4 regions of the Lactobacillus gasseri ATCC 33323 genome follow, and region 1 is predicted to be linked to each of the others. Evidence: predicted binding sites of a transcription regulator. Region 1 holds the regulator's gene; each other region holds the start of a gene.

Region 1 (5,000 bases):
GCTAAGGTCGCTTTGGTTTATAATGGTCATATAAAAGCTATTTATCGGCGACAAGGAAAAATCTATCGCCCTGAGATGATGCTTTTAAAAAATGAATAGCGAGAGTAAAAAATGAAAGTAATAACATTAGATTATCCGATCTCTGCACCTATCACAAAGCAAAAGGTAATCTTAACGTTAGGTTTTTTTGATGGGGTGCATATTGGACATCAGAAACTTATTAAGGATGCAAAATTAATAGCCAAGGAGAAGAAGTTGCCGTTAATGGTAATGACTTTTGATAAGCATCCTAAAGAGATATACAAAAATGATCATAAATTTGTCTATTTAGAAACAGCCCGCGAAAAAGAACAAAAGATGGAAAAGCTGGGGGTAGATTATTTAGTAATTATTAAATTTACTAAAAAATTTAGTCAGCTTAAACCGCAAGATTTTGTTGATCAAGTAATTATGAAACTCAAAGCAGATACAGTTGTTGTAGGTTTTGATTATACATATGGTCCAAAAGATATTGCTAATGTAGAAAATCTACCTAAGTTTGCACAAGGCAGGTTTCAAATTATGGTGGAGCCTAAGCAATCAATTGATAAGATTAAAGTTGGTTCCACCTATATTAGAAAGGCCATCCAACATGGAAATGTTGAATTAGCTGCAGCTTTACTTGGCCAGCCATATGAAACCTCAGGTATCATTGTTCATGGTTTTAGAAGAGGACATAAAATTGGATTTCCAACGGCCAATCTCGAAATTTCTGGTGCTAAAGTTTTACCTGCTGAAGGGGTTTATGCCACTAGAGCTAAAATAAATGGAAAATGGCATGATGCAATGACTAGTGTTGGCTATAATGAAACTTTTAAAACAAATCACGGCTTAACAATTGAAACCAATATTTTCAATTTTGATGAAGAAGCCTATGGTAAGCCATTGACTTTATCTTGGTACAAGTTTATTCGTTCAAATAAAAAATTTTCTGGAATAGAAGAATTATCACGTCAACTGGATCAAGATAAGCGAAATATTAAGCAGTATTTTTATGATTTAGAAAAATAATTATTTAAATTATAATTGATGTGATATAATATCTTTATCAATTGAAATCTAATATTGAAAGAAGGTTACGCCATTGCGTTTTTAATCTTGCAAAATAGCATAGTTGAATTTTAATAAATATTTTCTCTTTTATAAGGGACGACTGTGCGCTTTTGACAAGATTAAACGTAGATGGGATATCTTCTTTTTTGCTTAATGAGGAGAAAGTCTACACTTGTCAAGAGTGTAGGCTTTTTTCGTGAGGTGATTATATGAGCAATATTAAGATTTCAAACCTTTCTTTTAAGTATTCAGATAGTATTGAAAATATTTTTAATAATCTAAACTTAGATTTGGATAGTAGTTGGAAATTAGGGCTTGTCGGCAGAAATGGTAGAGGAAAAACAACTTTTTTGAATCTGTTACAAGGAAAACTGCAAGGAACAGGAGCAATTCAATCTAAACTTGAATTTAATTACTTTCCTCTTAATGTGAAAAATAAAGAACAATTGACTCTCTATGCTTTAGAAGAACACGTTCAATTTGACCAATGGGAACTTGAACGTGAATTGAATTTAATGCAAGTAGACACTAATCTTATTTGGCAACCTTTTAATACTCTAAGTGGAGGAGAACAGACCAAGGTGTTGTTAGCTCTATCTTTTATTAATAAGGATGCTTTTCCTCTTATTGATGAGCCAACTAATCATTTAGACGAAAAGTCGCGAATACAAGTGGTTAGATATTTGCAAAAGCATTCACAAGGCTATATTGTTGTAAGTCATGATCGAGATTTTCTAAATCAGATAACTAATCATATTCTTGCAATTGAACATACAGAGATTCATTTATATCAGGGAAATTATGCTAGTTATGAAGATACTAAAGAAAAGCGTGATAAATTTAATCAGGAGAAAAATGAAAAACTTCGTGGTCAAATCAAAGCTTTAAATGAAAGTAGACAGCGCATTAAAGGATATTCACTTCAATCAGAGAATAATAAAAAAGCTAGTGCCCATAAAAATGAGATTCATGCAGATATTAATAAAGGTTTTTTTGGTCATAAAGCGGCTAAAATAATGAAAAGATCTAAGAACATTGAAAGAAGAATGGATAAAGATATTCAGGATAGAAAGGGCTTAATGACAAATGTTGAATCTGTACCAGAATTAGAGATGAATTTTCAACCAAATTATCATTCGACTTTATTAGAGACTCGACATTTAGATCTAAAAGTTAAAGATAAAAAGTTATTTAAAGACTTAAATTTAATCATTAGAAATCGAGGGATTGTTTCCCTTGAAGGTAAAAATGGAGCCGGAAAGTCTACTTTTTTGAAAAGCATTTTAAATAAGAGTACAGATGTAACTTATCAAGGAATTTTAAATTTAACTAATGGCTTAAGGGTTTCCTATTTACCACAAGACTTCGTAGAGTATTCAGGTACTTTGGCAGAATTTTCTCAAAAGGAACATTTGTCTTATGAGAAAATACTTAATGTACTTAGGAAAATGGGCTTTCCTAGATCAAGTTTTGAGACGAGAATTGAAGAAATGAGCATTGGTCAGCAAAAAAGAGTATCCATTGCTAAGTCATTAGTTGAAGAGGCAGACTTTTATCTATGGGATGAACCAGCAAATTACCTGGATGTGTTTAACCAAGATCAATTAATTGATGTTTTAAGAAAGACAAAGCCAGCAATGTTGTTAGTTGAACATGATGAGTATTTTATTAGTCAAGTAGCAAGTAAACGGATAGAATTAAAGATAGTTGATTAGTAAACGATATAGAGAGAATAAAAATGGCATTTGATTATAAAAAAGAATATAAAAATTTGTATCATCCTAAAAAGCAGCCTGAAATTATTAGGGTCCCTAAAATGAATTATATTGCAGTTTCAGGAAGTGGAGACCCTAATCAGGAAGATGGGACTTATCAAAAGGCTTTAGGATTACTTTATGGACTTGCTTATACTATCAAGATGAGTAAAAAAGGTGAGCATAAAATTCCAGGATACTTCGATTATGTAGTGCCACCACTTGAAGGATTATGGTGGTCAAAAGATCAGCAGAAGATTGATTATGCTCATAAAGAAAATTTTGCCTGGATATCAATGATTCGATTGCCGGATTTTGTTACAAAGAAAGAATTTGATTGGGCAATTAAGACAGCTACTGAGAAGAAAAAACAAGATTTCTCTCAAGCCAAATTTTTTACTTATGATGAGGGACTTTGTGTTCAGATAATGCACACCGGTAGTTATGATAATGAGCCTGCCACAATTGAAGAGATGCATCAATTTGTAAAAAAAGAAAATTATCAGATAGATATTCAAAATCCACGTTATCATCATGAAATATATTTAAGCGATCCAAGAAGAACTAAGACTGAAAGGCTTAAAACTGTAATTAGATTACCAATTAAATAATTAAGGCAAGCACTTGTTGCTTGCTTTTTTTATAAAAAATAAATTTAATTAGCACTCTACTTGAACAATTGCTAAGTTATGGTATCATATTAATTGTTAGCACAAGAGAAAGAAGAGTGCTAATGATGGGGGCGAGAAAATGTTGACTGAACGGCAAGAACTTATTTTAAAGACTATTATCATGGACTTTACTCAGTCTCATGAGCCGGTAGGTTCTAAGACCGTGATGAATCAACTGCCTGTCAAGGTCTCAAGTGCTACAGTTCGAAATGAAATGGCGGCACTAGAAGAAAAGGGACTGCTTGAAAAGACTCACTCTTCAAGTGGGAGAATTCCTTCGACTGCTGGTTATCGATATTACTTAGATCATTTGATTAATCCAGTAAAGATACCAGCATCCGTCTATAACCGAATTATTTATCAATTAGACCAACCCTTTCAACAAGTTAATGAAATCGTACAAGAAGCTGCAAAAATTCTGTCTGATTTAACTAATTACACTGCTTTTGCCGCAGGTCCCGAAACTCGTTCGGTTAAAGTAACTGGTTTTAGGATCGTTCCTCTTTCAAGCCATCAAGTGATGGCAATATTAGTTACGGATGACGGTAATGTAAAGAATCAAATCTATACTTTACCGCATCATACAAATGGGGAAGAGATTGAAAAAGCAGTTCGACTAATTAATGATCAATTAGTTGGAAAGCCACTTAGTTCAGTTAATGAAGTGTTACTTAAGAGAATTGCAGATCATCTGGTTGCTGGAGGCTCAGCACCTGAAATTTTGGATTTGCTTCAAGATGTTATTAAGGATGCTGCTAGTGAGCAAATGTATGTAGATGGTCAGATTAATCTTTTGAGTAATTATGAGAGCGATGATTTAGCTAAAGTTAAATCTCTCTACAAATTAATTGATCAAAATGATGCTATTTCAAGCTTGATTGGTTTTAATCCTAAAGATGAAATTAAAAATGATTCAAAGTCGAAAGTTCAAGTTAAGTTAGGCTCTGAATTGCAATCAGATTTACTTGAAGATTATAGTTTGTTGACTGCACAATATAGCGTTGGTAAGTACGGTAAAGGAACAATAGCACTACTTGGACCAACTAACATGCCATACTCGCAGATGATCGGATTACTCGAGTATTTTAGGAACGAACTAGCAAAGAAATTGTTAGATTATTATGGTAGATTTAAGTAAGGAGGTTAGCTGTGAGTAAAGAAGAGTTTCCGCATGAAAAAGATTTAAAAGACGAGGTGACCCCGGATAAGGCACCAAAGAAAGATCCCAAAGCAGCTTCGAAAGAGGAAGTTAAGGAAGATCCAGCAAAAGATTATGAAAAAGAAATCGCTGAATTAAGTGCTAAGAACAAGGATCTTGAAGATAAATACCTACGTAGTGAGGCTGAGATCCAGAATATGCAGGCACGTTATGCAAAAGAGCGTGCACAATTGATTAAATATGAATCTCAAAGCCTTGCTAAAGAAGTTTTGCCAGCAATGGATAACTTAGAACGCGCGTTAGCTGTTAAGGCAGATGATGAGG
Region 2 (5,000 bases), 560 kb from region 1:
AATTCTTTAATATCTTCAGTATTGATCTTCTTCATCAAACTTCTGATACGTAAGATTGAAGTTGCACTCATTGAATATTCATCAAGTCCCATTGATAAAAGAATTGGGAACATAATGTCATCACCAGCAGCTTCACCACACATACCACACCAAATACCATTTTCATGAGCACCATCAATAGTATGCTTAATCAAACGTAAAACAGATGGGTTATATGGTTGGTAAAGATAAGAAACGTTATCATTACCACGATCGGCAGCCATAGTATATTGGATTAAATCGTTAGTTCCAATTGAGAAGAAATCAACTTCTTTAGCAAATTGGTCAGCTAACACTGCAGCAGCTGGAACTTCGATCATCATACCAACTTGTAAGTCGTCACCGACCTTAACGCCTTCTTTAACAAGCTTATCTTTTTCTTCAGCTAAGATTTGCTTTGCTTCACGTAATTCTGCCAAAGTACCAATCATTGGGAACATAATTCCTAATGGACCATATGCAGATGCACGAAGTAAAGCTCTTAATTGAGTTCTAAAGATATCCTTGTATTGCATTGAAAGACGAATAGCACGAACACCTAGGAATGGGTTCATTTCTTCTGGAAGATCCCAGTAATCTAAGTGCTTGTCACCACCGATATCACAAGTTCTAATGATAGTTTGCTTACCATCCATATCTTCGATAACTTCTTTATAAGCATCGAATTGAGCTTCTTCAGATGGGAAGTCTTTTGAATTCATGTATAAGAATTCAGTTCTGTACAAACCAATTGCTTCAGCACCGTTTTCTTTTACACCCTTCATGTCATTAGGAGTACCAATGTTAGCAGCAATGATGAACTTCTTACCGTCTGCAGTTACAGAAGGTTCATTCTTTAACTTCTTCCATTCTTCTTTTTGCTTAGCAAAGGCTTCACCCTTTTTGGTGTATTCTTCAACTTGAGCATCAGTTGGGTTAACAATAGCATCACCGTCTAAACCGTCAGCAATAAGCATATCGCCATCTTTAACGTCTTTAGTAATGCTTTCAGTACCCACAACAGCTGGAATTTCTAATGAACGAGCCATGATTGCTGAGTGAGCAGTTCTACCACCAATATCAGTTACAAATCCCTTAACATACTTTTTGTTAAGTTGAGCTGTATCACTTGGTGTCAAATCATAAGCCACCACAACAACTTCATGGTCAATAGCTGCAGGATCTGGTAATTTCTTACCAAGAAGGTGTGCCATAATACGCTTTGAAACATCACGTACGTCAGCTGCACGTTCTTGCATATATGCATTATCAGTCATGCCTTCAAAGATGGTAATAAACTTTTGAGCAGTTTCATCTAATGCAGCTTCAGCATTAACTTTTTGATCTTTGATTTCTGTTTCAATGGCACCAGTAAATTCTGGGTCACTTAAGAAGAGAAGGTGAGCATCAAAAACTTGAGCTTCTTCTGCTCCTAAACTTTCCTTAGCCTTATCACGAACTTTTTCTAATTCTTTAGTTGATTCTTCAACAACTTTTTTAAAACGAGCTACTTCAGCATCAACATCGCTAACTGATGTTTTAGAAAACGAAAGGTCAGGTTCTACCAAAAGGTAGGCTGGTGCAACTGCAATACCATCACTGGCAGCAATTCCCTTTAAAGTTTTCGACATTATTCAGCTAAACCTTCCTTTTTCATAGTGTCAGCAATAGCTTCGATTGCTTCTTTAGCATCGTCACCATCAGCAGTAATAGTTACGTCTGCACCTTGGCCAACACCTAAAGACATAACACCCATGATTGACTTCAAGTTTACTGATTTACCATTGTATTCCAAGTTAATATCTGAGTTAAACTTAGATGCAGCTTGTACCAACAAAGTAGCTGGACGTGCATGAATACCAGTTTCAGCAACAATATGAAATTCGCGTTTTTCCATTTTAAATTATCTCCTTTAAAATCAAAAATAATCGGGAGTTTTATACCCACTCGTTTATTAGGTTATCATGTTTTTAACATGAAAACAATACAAATGTAAATGTTTACATTATAAGTTGCTTAATTTTCATTATCAGATAAGGTATAAATTATATCCCCACCACGCTGAGCAATTCCAGTTATACTTTGCCTTTTACCATAGCTTCTAAGTGCTAATTGAAATTGAAAAGCATCTTTAGGACTTACTCTATATTCTTTTAATTCGCCACTCACGATCTGATCTAGTATTTTTTTATAATCCATATCTTATGAATCTCACTCCTTAAATTTTACTAGCTTAGTAAGAAATTAATTCTTTTCCTATTGTAGCAATTATTTAGCAAAAATCTAATCTAACTACTTGCAATTAGTAAGTATCCGTACTATGATATTAGCAAGTTAGCACTTAAACATCAAGAGTGCTAAAATAAAAATATAGCCTGTATATTATAAGAAAGGCGGAAATATTAATGCTATGCGATAACTGTCATGAACGTCCTGCCTCAATTCATCTTTATACAAATGTTAATGGGCAAGATCGTGAAATATCATTATGCCAACAATGTTATCAAGAATTAAAAAATCAACAAGGACAAATTAATAATATGAATAATAACAATGCTTTTTTTGGTGATTTTGATGATTTATTAAACGCCTTAAATAATAGTAATAATGAGCAAAATAATTCTCAAGACCGTGATCCCCGAATGAGAATGGGCGGTGGACGTCGCGGTGGCAATAATGGTGGTCAAAAATCACTATTAGACCAATACGGAACTGATTTAACTAATCTAGCAAAAAAAGGAAAGATTGATCCAGTTATTGGACGTGATAAGGAAATTGCTAGAGTCATTGAGATCTTAAACAGACGCACCAAAAACAATCCAGTTCTTATTGGAGAAGCCGGTGTTGGTAAAACGGCTGTTGTTGAAGGTTTAGCACAACAAATTGTTGACGGATCTGTTCCTGCTAAGCTACAAAATAAACGTATTATTTCACTAAATATGGTTTCGATGGTTCAAGGCACTGGTATTCGTGGTCAATTTGAACAAAGAATGCAACAGCTAATCAAAGAACTTGAACAAAATGACAACATCATTCTATTTATCGATGAAATTCATGAATTAGTTGGTACAGGTAATGCTGAAGGTGGTATGGATGCTGGCAACATTATTAAACCAGCATTAGCTCGTGGAGACTTCCAACTAATCGGTGCAACTACCATTAAAGAATATCGAAATATTGAAAAAGATTCTGCTTTAGCACGTAGATTTCAACCAGTTGAGGTTAAAGAACCAACTACTGAAGAAACAGTTAAAATTCTCCAAGGTATTCGTAAACGCTACGAAGATTATCACCATGTTCACTATACTGATGAAGCAATTCAAGCTGCCGTCGCCCTTTCCTCTCGTTATATTCAAGATCGCTTCTTACCTGATAAAGCCATCGATCTTTTAGATGAAGCTGGTTCAAGAATGAACCTTACTATTCCATATGTCGATAGTGAAAAAATTAAGGAAAGACTAGATGCAGCTGAAAATTTAAAGCAAGAAGCTTTGAAGAATGAAGACTATGAAAAAGCAGCTTACTATCGTGATCAAATTGAAAAATATGAAAAATTAAAAGATCAAAAAGTAGATCCAGATCAAACACCTAAAATTACTGAAAAGATCATGAATAAGATTGTTGAAGAAAAAACTAATATTCCTGTTGGCGACTTACAAAAACAAGAAGAAACTCAATTAAAGAACTTATCCACTGATCTTAAAAATAATGTAATTGGTCAAAATAAGGCTGTTGAAACTGTTGCTCGCGCAATTCGCCGTAACCGAGTTGGTTTCAACAAATCTGGTCGTCCAATTGGTTCATTCCTATTTGTAGGACCAACTGGTGTTGGTAAAACAGAATTAGCTAAGCAACTAGCTAAGCAAATCTTTGGTACTGAAGATGCGATGATTCGTTTTGACATGAGTGAATATATGGAACAATATTCAGTCTCTAAGTTAATTGGTTCTGCTCCAGGTTATGTAGGATATGAAGAAGCAGGTCAATTGACAGAAAGAGTACGTCATAATCCTTATAGCTTAATCTTATTTGATGAAATCGAAAAAGCTCATCCAGATGTACTTCACCTCTTCTTACAAATTCTTGATGATGGTCGTTTAACTGATTCACAAGGTCGTACAGTTTCATTTAAAGACACAATTATTATTATGACTTCTAATGCTGGTCAAGGAATTAAAGAGGCGAACGTTGGCTTTGCTGCTGAAAACAGTCATCAAGAACAATTTAAGAATGCTCTTGGTCAATATTTCAAGCCTGAATTCTTAAATAGATTAGATGATATTGTCGAATTTAATTCACTTGATAAGAAAGACTTAATTAAGATTGTCGACTTAATGCTTGCTAATACTAACAATATGGTCAAAGATCAAGGTCTTCATATTGAAGTCACTCCAGAAGCAAAGGAACTACTTGTAGAAAAAGGTTATGATCCATCTATGGGCGCTCGTCCACTTCGTCGTACAATTCAAGAAGAAATCGAGGACAAAGTTGCAGATTACAAGTTAGACAATCCAGCTGCTAAAGACTTAAAAGCTGATGTAGTAGATAACGCGATTGTAATCAGCGAAAATTAAGTATTCAAATACTAAAGAGAGCCACATAAATGTGACTCTTTTTTTATTTATTTTTATAAATCTTCTAAAAAAGGTTATACTTAAGTTGGGATTTTAAAGACACATTTATATATCGAGGTTATAAATATGATGCATTTAATTGATGTTACAAATAGCTACCGTGATTTAGTTCAAAGACAGCTAGCAGCTACAAATAGTCAATTCGTAAAAGTTTACTCTTTAGGTAATACTACAGTAGTATACAGCGAAACCGCTGATAAAATTGAAATCGTAATGGAAAATCATAAACGTCCTATCAGACAAGACGAAGTAGAGTTTGTTATTAAGCGTTTAATTCATGAAGATCGAATTTACGATATAACAGTTGATAAGAGTAGAAAGATTATTTCTATTACTTGTGATCGATAA
Region 3 (5,000 bases), 380 kb from region 1:
GATTGGGTAATTTGGTCAGGACCTGCAGGCTTATTCATTATAACTGTACGGGCTATTTCATTAGCTTTTAAGCTCACTGCCTTTTGTTGCATTGATTCTCGAACCGAAAGAGTACTATTTATCTCACTAGTAGCCTTGCTCTCAGCAAGTCCAGCAACATTAACATTTCTCTGAAGCTTATTCACTGAAACAGTATTAGTGTTCAACTTATTCGCATTAACATCTTTATCTGTTTGAACACTAGACTTAGCAGCTGCTTTTTCATCAGTAGTTACATCGTTTTTAATAACATTAACATCCCTATTTGATGCAACCTTTTTACTATCTGATGTATTTTCAGCAACATTTTGCTTAGCATTTTCATTAGTAGCAGAAACCGCTGTCTTATTATTTTCTTGCTTTTGTTCAGTAGTCTTTACTTCTGCTGCCTTAACGTTAGCTTCATCCTTCTTCTCTACTTGTTCAGTAGCATCCTCATTAACACTATCAGCGCGTACAGCTTGGGCGTTTACCCCCCCCCAAGTAAATTGTGGCACCAATCAAAACAGATGCTGCCCCAACAGAAAGTTTTCTAATACTATAATGGTTGTGTTTATCACCAAACATATTACTACTCATACAACTTACCTCCAATAGACCTGCATGAATATTTCCTTAATAAAATAACATTTTCAATCAACAGCTATATAATAACACTTATTTTTATAAATTCTATACTAATATTGAATTCGATTTCAATTTTTTATATTTATCGTCTTACAACCTAAAGAAATAAGCCTTAATCCTACAAAGCCCACAAAAAAAGAATCGAGCAACCATCAGCGATTGCTCGATTCTTTTGCATTATGCCTATCAATAAATTAATAGGATTATTATAATAATTCTTTCTTATTTTTTGTCAGGAATTAAATTACATTCCCATTCCCATACCTGGGTTTGGAGCTGCAGGAGCTTGGTTCTTGTCATCTTCTGGAGCATCAGCAACAACAGCTTCAGTAGTTAACAACAAGGCAGCAATTGAAGCAGCATTTTGAAGTGCTGAACGAGTTACCTTAGTTGGGTCGATGATACCAGCCTTAACCATGTTTTCCCACTTGTCAGTTGCAGCATTGTAACCAATTTCTGGGTCTTCGTGTTCTAAGTGATCTAAGATAACAGCACCATCTTTACCAGCGTTTTCAGCGATTTGACGTACAGGAGCACCTAAAGCCTTCATCACAATGTTTACACCAGTTTGTGCATCTTGAGAATCACCCTTAACATTACCTTGGATGGACTTCATAACATCAACTAATGCAGTACCACCACCGGCAACGTATCCTTCTTCAACAGCGGCACGGGTTGCGTTCAAGGCATCTTCGATTCTGTACTTTCTTTCCTTCAATTCAGTTTCAGTAGCAGCACCAACCTTGATAACAGCAACACCACCAGCAAGCTTAGCAAGACGTTCTTGTAACTTTTCACGGTCAAAGTCTGAAGTAGTGTCAGCAATTTGTTTCTTGATTTGGTCAACACGTTCGCTAATTGCATCCTTTGAGCCAGCACCTTCAACAATAGTAGTTGAGTCCTTAGTTACAGTAACCTTGCCAGCCTTACCTAATTGATCAATCTTAGTGTCCTTTAATTCAAGACCTAAGTCTGAAGAAATTACAGTACCACCAGTTAAAATAGCGATATCTTCAAGCATTGCCTTACGACGGTCACCAAAGCCAGGAGCCTTAACAGCAACAACATTGAAAGTACCACGGATCTTGTTCAAAACAAGAGTTGGAAGAGCTTCACCATCAACATCATCAGCAATGATTAATAAGCTCTTACCTTGTTGAACAATTTCTTGAAGTAATGGCAAGATGTCTTGAATGTTAGAAATCTTCTTGTCAGTAATCAAAATGTAAGGGTTGTCTAAGTCGGCTTCCATCTTATCGTTATCAGTTACCATGTATTGTGATAAGTAACCACGATCGAATTGCATACCTTCAACTACTGAAAGTTCAGTATCAATACCCTTTGATTCCTCAATTGTGATAACACCATCGTGACCAACTTTTTCCATTGCGTCAGCGATTAAGTTACCAACTTCAGTTGAAGCTGATGAAACAGAAGCAACTTGAGCAATTTCATCCTTAGTGCTTACCTTGTGGCTGATCTTGTGTAATTCGTCAACAGCTGCTTTAGTTGCAGTTTCAATACCGCGACGAATACCAACAGGGTTTGCACCAGCAGTAACGTTCTTCATACCTTCACGAACAATTGCTTGAGTTAAAACAGTAGCAGTAGTAGTACCGTCACCAGCAATATCGTTAGTCTTTTGTGCAGCTTCAGAAACAAGCTTTGCACCCATGTTTTCAAAGTGATCTTTTAAGTCGATACTCTTAGCGATAGTAACACCATCGTTAGTAATGTCAGGAGCACCATAGCTCTTTTCCAAAACAACATTTCTACCCTTAGGTCCTAAAGTTGTCTTAACAGTGTCTGCTAATTTATCAACACCCTTTAATAATGAGCGTCTTGCATTTTCAGAAAATTTAATGTCTTTAGCCATATTTATATGCCACCTTTTATTTCTAATTTAATTACTTAACGACAGCTAATAAGTCGCTTTCACGAAGTACTAAATACTTTTCGCCTTCGTATTTCAAGTTAGTGCCAGAGTATTTATCAAAGAATACTGTTTCACCTTTTGCAACTGACATAGGAATTAAGTCGCCGTTTGCGTTACGCTTACCATTTCCTACGGCAATAATTTCACCCATTTGAGGCTTTTCTTTAGCGTTAGAAGCCAGGACAATGCCTCCAACTTTTTCTTCTTCTTCGTCTTTTACTTTAACGATTACGCGATCACCAATTGGTTGTAACACGTTAGTCCCTCCTGTACATATTTAATCTATTATTACATCATTTAGCACTCATATCTCATAAGTGCTAACTTACAATTACGATAGTACCTTGTTTGTAAAAGAAAAGCAAGTATTTAAACGCAAAAATTAGCACTTTTCTTGCTTGAGTGCTAAAAAGTGCTAATTTACTTGATATTTATTTAAAAATTCAATATGGATTGTCTGTAATTTTTGATAAAATTAGGGCTCTTGGATTGTATTGTCTTGTTATTGGTAAAGCTTGTGCGAGATATGACCAAGTTGGTAAAAGCCGTAAAAAAGCTCATAAAAGCTATCCACGATTTGTGGAAGAAAAAATAAGCAAACAAAAAAGCCGCTTGATGACTTTTGGCAGAGTTAAAAGCGACTTTTTAGTTTGCTAATAATAATTTTGTCACCGCACTTTTAGCGGCTTGTGCTTCGGAGAGCTATTACTAGTAGCTCTCTTTTTTGTACTACAAGTACTTTACAGCAAATTAATTTTTACTTCAAATTAGAGCTAATCGATTTTTCTATTCTAAACTCTCTTAATAGTAACATCCCCCATATTAGCACGTCCTTGAAGTACTAATGTTGGACCTTCTGCTGGTTGATCACCATCAATAGTGAAATCACCAAATTTATGTTCAAGTTGATCATCAACTCGCCAAGAAGTTGGAATGTAAATATTTATATCTCCCATCGACATATTAATGTTAGCAAGTACCTCATCCCCAGCAGGCTTAGCTGAATCAAGATATACATTAACATCCCCCATTGAAACATTCACAGTCACCGTTTCTAAGTGTTGTGAATGAACGTAACGCGAAGTAGAAGACAACTTTTCACTAATTACGATATTGTCGTCATTATCTGAACTAGACGTATCAGAAAAAACATGTTCAGCCTTAAATTTATGTGGAGCTTTCAAATCTGACCAATTAGCGTTAACTTTTTCACCATTAATAATCACAGTCGGTTTCCAGCTTTTTTTGAAAATTAATCTCAAACCTCCCCAGATTAAAAACGCTGCTAAAAGTACTGTCCAAGGAACAATACGTTCAATATGAAGTGGTTTAGCATAAATAATTAATAGGAATGCAATTGAAAAAATACTGCCTCCTAAGCTTTTATTAATTAAAGAAGTAATTAAGGTTGCTCCAAAGACCACGGTCCAAAAAATTGCCCAAAAGCCTAATTCTAGTGGCATCAAGTGGAGCTGATCTAAAACTAAAAACGCAGCTGCCGCAAGCAAGCCTAACCCCCAAAGAACTCTTCCAAAACTGGCCTTTCTCATGATAATGTCCTTCTCTCTTTTAATCTTTCATTTAAATCTCGGTAATATCTTCTTGAAACATAGACAGTTTTATATGAATCATGAAACTTAATCTGACAATTAGAGATCGATTTAGTAACAGCATAAATCTGATCTAAATTTAAAATCGTCGATTTCGATACTCGCATGAACTGTCCACTTAATAAGTTTTCTAGTTCGTATAATTTATACTTAACAAAATATGCATTCCTCGTCGTATGCGCCATTACCTGCTTAGCGTCTGTTTCAAAAAAGAGAATATCGTTAATACTTAAATAATAGGAAGTATTATCCATCATCCCTTCAATTTGATCAGGATGTTCTGAATCAGTTTGAAGTTGATGATAAATTCTTTCTACTTCAGGCGTTAAACTTTTAGCATGAATCGTTATTTCTGTCTCTTGCTGATCTGGATCAAGTTCAAGCTTAACTTTCACAATTCTCACTTCCTTGTTTCGTTCTTGATATTTATATTAAACATGAATATAAGATTAAAATCTAGTGAAATTGACTAAGTGGTCATTTTAAAGTTCTAAGTGGTCAAAAAAAGAAGCATGAAACTAAATTTCCCCTCGTCTTTAGGTTCATACTTCTTTTTAATTTCTAACTTAATAAATCAATATTTTCGATAAGCCGGAGCCTGATAATCTTCCATAAACTGCAGAATCTTATCAAAATCGGTTCCAAAATAAACTGTATCTAAGTAAATATTTTCTAAAAAATCATCCTGATTCATGCGCTTTAATAGCTTATCTAAATAGTCATAAAAGCCAGCATAATCATAAAAAGCAACGGGCTTAGCATTATCGCCAATTGCCGTCCAAGAAATC
Region 4 (5,000 bases), 580 kb from region 1:
TAGAGGGATTGATGAATACTCCTGCTGCTAAGAAAGAAGCACATCGAAGAACTGAATATATGCGTGAATTCGTTCAAGAATTTATGGACGAATGGAATGTGTAATAGAAAAGCGCCTTGTATCAAAAATGATACAAAGCGCTTTTTTTATCAATATATTTTATTTTTACTAAGCAAGTGAATCCCAAGCTGGAAGTGGAGTAGGTTTGCTTTCTGCGAGTTTCTTTTGATCGTCAGTTAAGAATTCTTTTCTAACAACTACTTCATAAACAAACTCATCAAACCACTTATCGCTCATTGTGAAGTAACCTTTACGGCCTGACTTTTCACTCCATGAGTTTTCAACTTTCCACTTACGGATTTCTCCCTTATCTAAGTCGACACCAACTAGGGTCATTGCGTGACTGACTTCACCTTCGCCAGTAGCCAATCTTTCAGCCTTAGTCATGTAAGTATCAACATCAAATAATTCGTCGGTCTTGTACAATTCAGTATCTAAGTAGCCAGTCTTACGGTCCATTTCCTTTAAGACGTCGTTACCGAACCAAACACTTTCGCCGTCTTTCAATTGCTTGACTGCAGCTTCTTTTAAGTATTCGATTGGAACATTTAAGAAAGTAATAGGAAGACCTCCATTAACGTTATCTTCGAATGGAAGTGAGTAAAGCTTGCCATATTCGTGATCAGGTGCGTTAGTCAAGCAAACATAATCATCGAAGTTAATATCCCAATACTTATTGAAGAATTCAACTGGTGTTAAGTTTTTATCTAAGTGCAATTTTTTATCGTCGTCGCGGTATTCTAAGTCAAAAGTCTTAGGTGGTTCACCAACAGCAATTGCAGTCATCCGGTAAATTTCGCTTAAGAACTCTTTACGTTTCTTTTCAACTTCGTCGGTTTTACCTTCTTGAACTAATTTACGTAAAACTAAGGCATCTTTTCTTTCTTTACGAGCTAAGGCATCAGCTAAGCCAGCAGTGTGGTTAGTGTTAAAGCTTTCTGGCATTGCATTGGTTGGGACAACGCCGTACTTCTTAACTAGTGAAGCAGCCATTGCCCATTGACCACCATCTGAGCCTGCAAAGTTCATGTATGCTTTAACAGTACGATCATCTAATGGCTTATCAGCGGAATCGATGATTGCATCGTAGAAGATATTTGCACGTTCAATTTTATCCCAGAAAAAGTTGTATGCTTGGGATAAAGTAAAATTCTTAGCCTTATACTTTTTACCAAAGTCGTGACGTAAGGTGTTTAAAGTGGCAAATAACCAGCAACGTCCTGATTGCATTTGGTTAGTAACGTTATCAGTTTCTACTTCAACAGAAAAGACATCATTTAGACGGTTAGTAACTGCTGGATTAAAAGATGCTTCTAATACACCAGAGCGCATTGCTGCGCGAGAAACAACTTCATTGCGTGAATTATCAAAATCATTACGGAATTGATCAATTTCTTGTAGAGTTAATTCGTGAGACATGTAATTTTACACTCCTTTAATTTTTTTATCATGTTTTTCATTATCTTTACTATACAGCAAATGACGACTTAATACACTAATTTTATTGAATGAAAGTAGCTTTCATAAGTATGACAAGGGACAATATGAAGTATAATATTGATAATAATATCGGAGGTAAGACTATGAAAAAGAATATTTTTGTATCAGGCATTACCCTAATGACTATGCTTCTTGCTGTAGGTTGCAGTAATAGTGCAAATCAATCTAGTACTAATAACGAAGCAAAAAGTAGTAAGACAAGCCACAAGAAGAGTCATAAGGCTAAGAAACATACTACTAAGAAAGATAAGACCGATGTAGATACTGACGATTCAGAAACTACTAATTCAGATAAGAAGAACGATAAGAGTAGTGAAAGTTCAAGCAATACTAACGGCAAAAAGACTAATAAGAACGAATCAACTAATTCTAATAATTCTTCTGATTCAACTGGCTCAAATAATTCGAATAATGCATCAAATTCGGCTGCATCTAACAACCAAACTAATGGTAAGAGTCAAAACGCATCATCAGCTAATAACGCTTCAGATGCCATGTTTAACAAGATGGTTTCTGACACAATTAAAGAGCACGGCTATTCAAGTAGTTATGGTCCAGACAACTTTACTTTAATTGATGGCGGCAATGGTCAATACTCTTTAGCTGAAAAGTCAACTGGAACAATTGTTGGTCATTATTCAGTCAAGAATGGTGAACTTTACAAGCAAGATATTCTTACTGGAAACGATGTTAAGGTTAAATAATGGTTTACTATCAAAAAATGACGCCAGAAGGCTATCAAGAAATTAAAGACGAGATAGCCCGTTTAAAAAAAGATCGACCACGTAGAATTAAAATTTTGCAAGAAGCTCGTAGTATGGGAGACTTGTCAGAAAATTCAGAATATACGACTGCTAAGATGGAATTAGGGCACTTGCAGAGTCGACTGCGTTATCTAGATAAACAATTAAGATATTCAGAAATTATTCAAAAAGATGAAAGTGGAACAATTGATTTAGGTTCAAATGTAAAATTGCTTTTTGAAGGTGATGACGATGCGGAAGAATATCGGATTGTCGGCAGAATGGAAGCAGACCTAGCTAAAGGAAAAATCTCTTTTGATTCTCCTTTAGGGCAGGCTTTAATGAAGCAAAAAGCTGGTGCAACAGTTACTGTTCAAGCACCAGCTGGAAGTTACGATGTAAAAATTATTGCAGTAAATTAAAAAACACCTCGCTCATGCGGGGTGCTTTTTTATAAGCAATCAAATTTATTCAATTGTGATGGTGTTTTCTTTATCTTCTTCAGTTAACTTTGGCAAGGTAATCGTTAAAACGCCATCGATGTCTTTAGCAGAAATTTCTTTAGAATCAACATCAGGAATACGATAGCTTCTTTGAATGTGACCAACGCTTCTTTCACGGTGAATAAGGTTACCATTCTTGTCATCTAAGTTGTCAAATGAGTCGCGACTACCTGAAACATTCAAGATACCATCTTTATAAGAAACCTTGATGTCCTTCTTGTCCATTCCTGGCATATCGACTTTAACGATATAGTCTTTGTCTGTTTCAGCTACATCAGATTGCATAATGTTCTTAATTGAACTATCGTCAAAAAAGTCTTTTGGAAAACTAAACCAATCGCTTAATTGATCCATCATATTATCATTGTTACGATTTTTCATCATTTCGTTTGCCATAATAAAACTTCCTTCCATTACGCTCTCTACACTTTCTATTGTAGTAGCTCAGAATAGAATGTAAAATATTTAGCACTCTAATTGGTGAAGTGCTAATCCTAATGCAAAAAATAGGATTTAGAGTAATTCTAGATCCTATTTTTCGTGATTAGTCTAAGTCTTTACCGTTAGATTCAATAACTTTCTTGTACCAGTCAAAGGAATCTTTCTTTGAACGCTCAAGTGTTCCTTCACCCTTGTCGTTTTTATCAACATAAATAAAGCCATAGCGCTTGTCCATTTGACCAGTTCCAGCTGATACTAAGTCAATGCATCCCCAAGGAAGGTAACCCATCAAGTCAACGCCATCTAAGACAACAGCCTTTTCCATTTGTTCAATGTGTTTTCTTAAGTAATCGATTCTGTATGGATCATGAACTGAGCCATCAGCTTCGCGTTTGTCGTAAGCACCAAGACCATTTTCAACAATAAAGAGTGGCTTGTGGTAACGGTCAGTTAGGTGGTTAAGAGAAATTCTTAAACCTTCTGGATCGATTTCCCAGCCCCAGTCACTGCGTTGCAATGTAGGATTTTCAACAATTGCTTCTTGTAAATCAGTCAACTCATCAGGCTTAACTTTCTTACTTGAAACAGTAGTTGATTGGTAGTATGAAAAGCCAACGTAATCAACCGTACCTTCCTTTAAGGCAATCTTATCTTCTTCAGTAATATCTGGACGGTAGCCGTTTCTTTCAATATAGTCTTCAACAGCATTTGGATATTCACCATTTACGTGAACGTCAGAGAAGAAGTCACGTCTTTGTTCGAACTTGTCAGCAAGTAAGACATCGTCTGAAGATGGAGTTAAAGGACGAACAGGTGAGTAGTTAATCATACAACCGATTTGGAAGTCTGGATTAATCTTGTGTCCCTCTTTAACAGCTAGAGCAGAAGCAACTAGTTCGTAGTGAGCTGCTTGATACATTGCTGCTTCTTTTTCTTTATCGCCCATGCCATTTTTGAACAAAATACCAGAGTTAGTAGCCATCAAGAAGTCATTGTTGAAGCTAGATTGGTTATCGATTTCATTAAAGGTCATCCAATACTTAACTTTGTTCTTGTAACGCTTAAAGCATACCCGTGCAAAGCGAACGAAGTAGTCAATTAATTTACGGTTAGTAAAACCACCATATTCTTTAACTAAGTGATATGGAATTTCAAAGTGAGAAAGAGTAATTACCGGTTCAATACCGTATTTGTGGCATTCGTCAAATAAGTCATCATAGAATTTAAGACCTGCTTCATTTGGCTCTTTTTCGTCACCCTTAGGAAAAATTCTAGTCCAAGCAATTGAAGTACGAAAAGCCTTAAAACCCATTTCAGCCATTAATTTGATGTCGCCCTTGTAGTGGTGATAAAAATCAATTGCATCATGGTTAGGGTAATTCTTACCAGGGATGACGCCATCTGTAATTTCACGTGGCTTAGTTGCAGATCCTACAGTCATTACATCAGCAACTGACATTCCTTTTCCGTCTTCATTCCATGCACCTTCAAGTTGGTGAGCAGCAACAGCGCCACCCCATAAAAAGCCTTTTGGCATAGTGTATCCAGTCATATTCAATACATCCTTTCTAAAGTAAGCGTTTTCGAAGTTCATTCTACAAATTAAAAACTCAATTGTAAAGATTAAAAGTATAGAATTTTATTTTTATTATAAAACGGTCTTTATTGTTGCAACCGTTTTCAATTAGTAGTATTATACAGGTGTTGTCTGAATTGTTCAGGAACAATATTGAAAGGGCAGATACAATAATGA

Evidence for each region. Region 1 encodes HrcA, which represses chaperone genes, less so after heat shock. Its sites were predicted from a motif close to TTAGCACTCNNNNNNNNNGAGTGCTAA; they were not measured.
Region 2: the regulator HrcA is predicted to act here: its motif matches at 2,353-2,379, upstream of LGAS_RS06695 (ATP-dependent Clp protease ATP-binding subunit).
Region 3: the regulator HrcA is predicted to act here: its motif matches at 2,900-2,926, upstream of groES (co-chaperone GroES).
Region 4: the regulator HrcA is predicted to act here: its motif matches at 3,272-3,298, upstream of LGAS_RS00900 (Hsp20/alpha crystallin family protein).

Annotation. Positions count from the first base shown of each region.
Region 1 is NC_008530.1:799,528-804,527, forward strand. Features, by position in the region: gene truB (tRNA pseudouridine(55) synthase TruB) at 1-99, shown strand, start outside; gene ribF (riboflavin biosynthesis protein RibF) at 112-1,050, shown strand; gene abc-f (ribosomal protection-like ABC-F family protein) at 1,302-2,807, shown strand; gene LGAS_RS04030 (GyrI-like domain-containing protein) at 2,831-3,457, shown strand; gene hrcA (heat-inducible transcriptional repressor HrcA) at 3,597-4,655, shown strand; gene grpE (nucleotide exchange factor GrpE) at 4,667-5,000, shown strand, end outside.
Region 2 is NC_008530.1:1,356,763-1,361,762, forward strand. Features, by position in the region: gene ptsP (phosphoenolpyruvate--protein phosphotransferase) at 1-1,649, opposite strand, end outside; gene LGAS_RS06685 (phosphocarrier protein HPr) at 1,649-1,915, opposite strand; gene LGAS_RS06690 (hypothetical protein) at 2,035-2,217, opposite strand; gene LGAS_RS06695 (ATP-dependent Clp protease ATP-binding subunit) at 2,424-4,592, shown strand; gene LGAS_RS06700 (DUF1827 family protein) at 4,722-5,000, shown strand.
Region 3 is NC_008530.1:423,066-428,065, reverse strand. Features, by position in the region: gene LGAS_RS02010 (mucin-binding protein) at 1-536, opposite strand, end outside; gene LGAS_RS09810 (YSIRK-type signal peptide-containing protein) at 487-606, opposite strand; gene groL (chaperonin GroEL) at 911-2,542, opposite strand; gene groES (co-chaperone GroES) at 2,574-2,858, opposite strand; gene LGAS_RS01995 (LiaF transmembrane domain-containing protein) at 3,394-4,152, opposite strand; gene LGAS_RS01990 (LytTR family DNA-binding domain-containing protein) at 4,149-4,607, opposite strand; gene LGAS_RS01985 (LOG family protein) at 4,787-5,000, opposite strand, start outside.
Region 4 is NC_008530.1:215,610-220,609, forward strand. Features, by position in the region: gene LGAS_RS00880 (HD domain-containing protein) at 1-104, shown strand, start outside; gene LGAS_RS00885 (C1 family peptidase) at 169-1,479, opposite strand; gene LGAS_RS00890 (hypothetical protein) at 1,644-2,264, shown strand; gene greA (transcription elongation factor GreA) at 2,264-2,725, shown strand; gene LGAS_RS00900 (Hsp20/alpha crystallin family protein) at 2,771-3,202, opposite strand; gene LGAS_RS00905 (6-phospho-beta-glucosidase) at 3,351-4,799, opposite strand; gene LGAS_RS00910 (hypothetical protein) at 4,997-5,000, shown strand, end outside.